DNA from 2 places in the Pelorhabdus rhamnosifermentans genome. Region 2 is predicted to be linked to the other one. Evidence: riboswitches for the same ligand, from Rfam matches in the RefSeq annotation. Region 2 holds a riboswitch; the other holds the start of a gene.
The links. A riboswitch is a leader RNA that binds a small molecule or an ion and turns the genes downstream of it on or off. The one in region 2 is predicted to bind fluoride.
Positions count from the first base shown of each region.

Region 1: linked by a shared signal. The riboswitch ahead of Ga0466249_RS06925 (iron-sulfur cluster assembly scaffold protein) and the one ahead of Ga0466249_RS11545 (universal stress protein) in region 2 are both predicted to bind fluoride.

Region 1 covers NZ_JAHGVE010000004.1:173,347-175,748, reverse strand. Annotated here, with positions in the region: gene Ga0466249_RS06930 (GGGtGRT protein) at 1-464, opposite strand, end outside; gene Ga0466249_RS06925 (iron-sulfur cluster assembly scaffold protein) at 486-1,178, opposite strand; fluoride riboswitch at 1,263-1,325, opposite strand; gene cbiM (cobalt transporter CbiM) at 1,784-2,402, shown strand, end outside.
Region 2 covers NZ_JAHGVE010000008.1:102,921-105,322, forward strand. Annotated here, with positions in the region: gene Ga0466249_RS11540 (HAD family hydrolase) at 101-574, opposite strand; gene Ga0466249_RS11545 (universal stress protein) at 679-1,032, opposite strand; fluoride riboswitch at 1,072-1,133, opposite strand; fluoride riboswitch at 1,196-1,258, opposite strand; gene Ga0466249_RS11550 (OmpH/Skp family outer membrane protein) at 1,464-1,829, shown strand; gene Ga0466249_RS11555 (ArnT family glycosyltransferase) at 2,386-2,402, shown strand, end outside.

The DNA.
Region 1 (2,402 bases), on a different contig from region 2:
CCATTGAGTATGACACGCAATGGATTTTTCCTAACCTTATTGGCAGACCTTACAATACCAATCGCACCTTCTGCCGCAGCAAACGATTCATGTCCGGCTAAAAAAGCAAAGCATTTTGTTTCTTCTTCTAATAGCATCGCAGCCAAATTCCCATGACCTAATCCTACCTTCCGACTATCTGCAACAGAACCAGGAATGCAAAATGCCTGCAAACCTTCACCTAATGTTTGTGCAACTTCGGCAGCCTTTGTATTGCCTTTTTTGATAGCAATCGCTGCCCCAAGAGTATAGGCCCAACATGCATTATCAAAACAAATCGGCTGAATTCCTTTTACGATACTCTGAACATCAATCCCCTTGTTATCACAGAGTTTTTTGGCCTGTTCCAGTGATTCTATCTTATACTCTTTCAGTGTTTTGTTAATACTGTCGATACGTCGTTCGTAGCCTTCAAACATAACCATGATTGTTCCTCCTCTATGTATTTATTCGTGTCTGGGATCAATAACCTTCATTGCTTCATCAAAACGTCCATATTGGCCTGTTGCCTTCTGCAGCGCCTCGTTAGCATCCAGGCCTTTCGTAACCATTTCCATCATTTTCCCAAGATGCACGAATTGATAGCCAATAATTTCGCTATTTTCATCCAGCCCGATCCGAGTCACATACCCTTCCGCCAAATCCAAATATCTTGGCCCTTTATCTAATGTACCATACATGGTCCCAACCTGACTTCTTAATCCTTTGCCCAAATCTTCCAGGCCGGCTCCGATAGGTAGTCCATCCTCAGAGAAAGCCGTCTGGCTTCTACCATATACAATTTGAAGAAACAGTTCACGCATGGCGGTGTTAATTGCATCACAAACCAAATCAGTATTTAATGCTTCTAAAATGGTTTTACCGGGAAGAATTTCAGAAGCCATTGCTGCGGAATGAGTCATCCCTGAACAACCAATGGTTTCAATTAATGCTTCTTGAATGATTCCGTCTTTTACATTGAGAGTTAACTTACAGGCCCCTTGCTGAGGCGCACACCAACCCACACCATGAGTTAAACCACTTATCTCTTTTATCTCTTTTACCTTTGTCCATTTGCCCTCCTGCGGAATGGGAGCGGCCCCGTGATTTGGACCTTTAGCCACGATACACATGTCTTTGACTTCAGTTGAATAGTTCATCTTTTCTCTCCTCTCTGCTAACAAACAAATGCCTCAACTTCCCAAAAGTATCAAGTCAAGTAAAATAAACAAACTCCTACCAACAAAGTGGTAGGAGTCATTACCGTTTGCACGGAGTCTAAGGCGAACTCCATCGCCATTATGTCAGATACATCCTTATTATACCAGTGACTTTTTACAACCGTCAATACAAATAATTGGATAATGTACTTAATCATCGCGGCGATATTCTCTCTCAGACATCGAGCATCCTTAATGACTCAAATTAGGCTGCCATCCTTGACATCACTGAAACTCTGATTTTATTAAAAAACATTGGTTAATAGCAGGAATGTGTTTTGAAAAGTAGAATACTGTAAATACTAATTAATTAGTTTTAACAACATACACGATGTATGTTACGTAACCTGAAGGTTATGATAAATTATAGTTGATATCAATTTAATATTTGTGAGGACTGATGCCATGAAGGTTGTTTCCTATGATGGGAAAACTTTGCATGGCTTTTTCATTACCTATTCACCTAGCAATGTAACAAAATGATGAAAAAATGTAAGATGAATGAATCACTTTGCACTTGATTTTAATTTAAGGAGGTTTTAATAATGCACATTCCTGACGGATATTTAAGCCCATCTACTTGTGCAACTTTAGGAATAGTTATGCTGCCAGTATGGTACCACGCTTCGAACAAATTGAAAAAGACTTTGTATGTGTCCCGGATTCCTCTTTTAGCAATGGGCGCAGTTTTTTCATTCTTAATCATGATGTTTAATGTACCCATTCCCGACGGGACTACCGCACATGCCATCGGGGCTACTTTAATCGCAATTATTTTAGGCCCGTGGTCGGCGGTGATTACAATGAGTGTAGCCTTGGTTATTCAGGCCATCGTTTTCGGCGATGGTGGAATATTAGCGATTGGAGCCAATACTTTTAATATGGCGTTTGTTGCACCATTTGTCGGATACTATGTGTATCGATTTATTAGCAAAAATGCGCTGCCGGGATCGAAGCGACAAATCATGGCGGGTGCCGTTGCTGCGTACATTGCTATCAATATTGCAGCATTGGCAGCTTCTATCGAGTTTGGTATTCAACCTCTTTTATTTACAGAACCAGACGGCACACCATTATATTGTCCTTACGGTCTGAGTGTAGCTGTACCGGCGATGCTCTTAGCTCATCTTACAGTAGCAGGGTTTGTTGAAGGAATTGTGACTG
Region 2 (2,402 bases):
TCATTTCACTGGATATATCTGTGAACAGACTGACTAAACCTAGGATAATGATATCACTATGCATCTTTTACCATCTGCTTCTTTGCTGCCTCTTGCTTTTTTATGACCGTAACGTCGCACTGAGGCGCATAGGATTTAAGAACAGTTTAATAGCGTCTTCTGGTGATGGCACTACAATATTAGCTGCTGCCATGATGCCGCCGCTGACTCCCTCTGCTCCTAACACGCAGATTTTCAATCCGGCAATAAAGAACATAGGCTGATCATTGACACCATTACCGACAACCGCCGTTGTATCCGCTCCCCATTTCTGGACATAGCGGGCCTTTTCTTTTCCGTCCTTATCTTCCGGTAAAACAATTAGTTCCACATCCGGTACGTTCTTTAGTTCTTCCTGAGCCGTGCCAAAGGTATCAGCTGTAATCACTACGACAAAAACCTTCGATGCCAGTTCGGCCAGCAGCCGCCGCACTTCTTCTGAAACACGTCCATTCTCAGCCAATACGCCGTTATAATCAAACACAACATGGCGAAATTCATATTGCCTGCCATTTGGTAATTGAATAGAAATCATTTTCTCCACTCCCTTTGTCTTTGCTAGCTCAATTGAAAAATTAAATCAATCCGGCAGCAAGCAATATACCCCACTCCCTTGTGCTAATTGGGCGATAACCAGCGCTATTTCATAATCGTCACCGGCACTTTGGAATAGGTGACCACTTTTTGTGCAACACTGCCAATAACAAGGTTTTTAAAACCGCCCATACCGTGCGTTCCCATTACAATTAAATCAGCCTTGCGGTCAGCAGCATAACGAACCAGACTTTCCGCCGGATGGCCATGCAGCATTTCCGTTTGCACAGTAAGACCTTGCTCTTCACCATAAGCTGCCGCTTTTTCTAAAAGCGGACGGCAATGCTTTTCACCGTCCGCGTAAAACTCATCCACTTCATCAATACTGGAACTAAATTCCGGCGGCTTAACCAGCGCCAAAAATACCCACTGCGCTGCAATTGCAAAATTCTGCTCCATAATAGACGACCTCCTTTTTTCATTTGTTTAAAATGTATGAATCAAGTAGGAGTTATCACCGTCTGAGCGGAGTTATGGCGAACTCCATCGCCTTATTGTCTGGTAATAATGAAAAGCCTTATATATTTTTTTTCGGCGGTAAAATAAATAGACTCCTACCACCGAAGTGGTAGGAGTCATTACCGTTTATACGGGTTTCAAGGCGAACTCCATCGCCGTCATTTTAAAATAATTATAACTTAACTATTTCGTATCGTCAACGATATAACATTTATATTAAATATCTCTTATCATCTTGAAAATTCATTAGCTCAAAATATTTACAACTGTGGTGTAGAAAAAGCCACATTCGAATGCGGTCAGTGAGCCATAACAATGTGACGGATTTTTCTTGATGTTTTATTAGGGTATTTAGTAGTTGACTTGGCGCCATGTATGTTGATAAAGCTTCTAATGAATTGGGTGTTGTGGATTATCAACTTTTATTATCACAGGCTCCTGAAACGGCAACAGCACAGCAAACCCTAGATGCTGCAGTTACACAGGCCAAAAGTGATTTTGATACACAAAGTGCTAATATGAGTGATCAAGATAAGCAAGCACTTTATCAAAAAATGCAACAAGATCTTGACGAAAAGAAGCAAGAACTTATGGGACCTATTAATGACAAAATTATGGCCGCAATTAAATCGGTAGCTGATGCCAAAGGGTTAAAATCTGTTTTGTTTAAAGATAATGTTGTTTATGGCGGATTAGATATAACTAATGATGTAGGAAAAATTATTACTGGAAAGTAATAATTAATTTAAGTGTCAGAGGTTATAACCGGATTTGACACAAAGTGCCGGACTTTCGAACCGTCTCGGCGCACCATTTAAGAATATAGTAGTGGCAAGACTTAGAGATTCTGAGCCTTGCCACTACTATATTCTTTTTTTATTGTTTGTATGATATTTCATTGATTTTGTAGATTCATGTAAGAATAAAGAAAATAAATAAAAAGTATAATGCCTCCTAAATCGTATCTCGCCTTTGGATATCTCCGAGCGACCACTTTATAAATAATACTCCGTAAATATTTAAGCGTCAGTTGTGTCATGGTTTTGTCACAATTTTATAGTAGAGTATGCATAATGATGAGGTATTTGCAGTCAGTGCCTAGATCGTAGTGTTTGGTTGCTATTGGGAATAGTAGATATTGGCGAAGATACCTACCTTTAACTTAAATTATGGAGGTAAACTTTGAGGCAAATAGGAATTATACTAATTGTAATACTATCATTTCTCTTGCACTTTCTTTGGTTAGGGCAGGAAGGGTTGGCTAATCTTTATTATGCTGCTGGAGTCAAAAGTATGATGATGAACTGGCA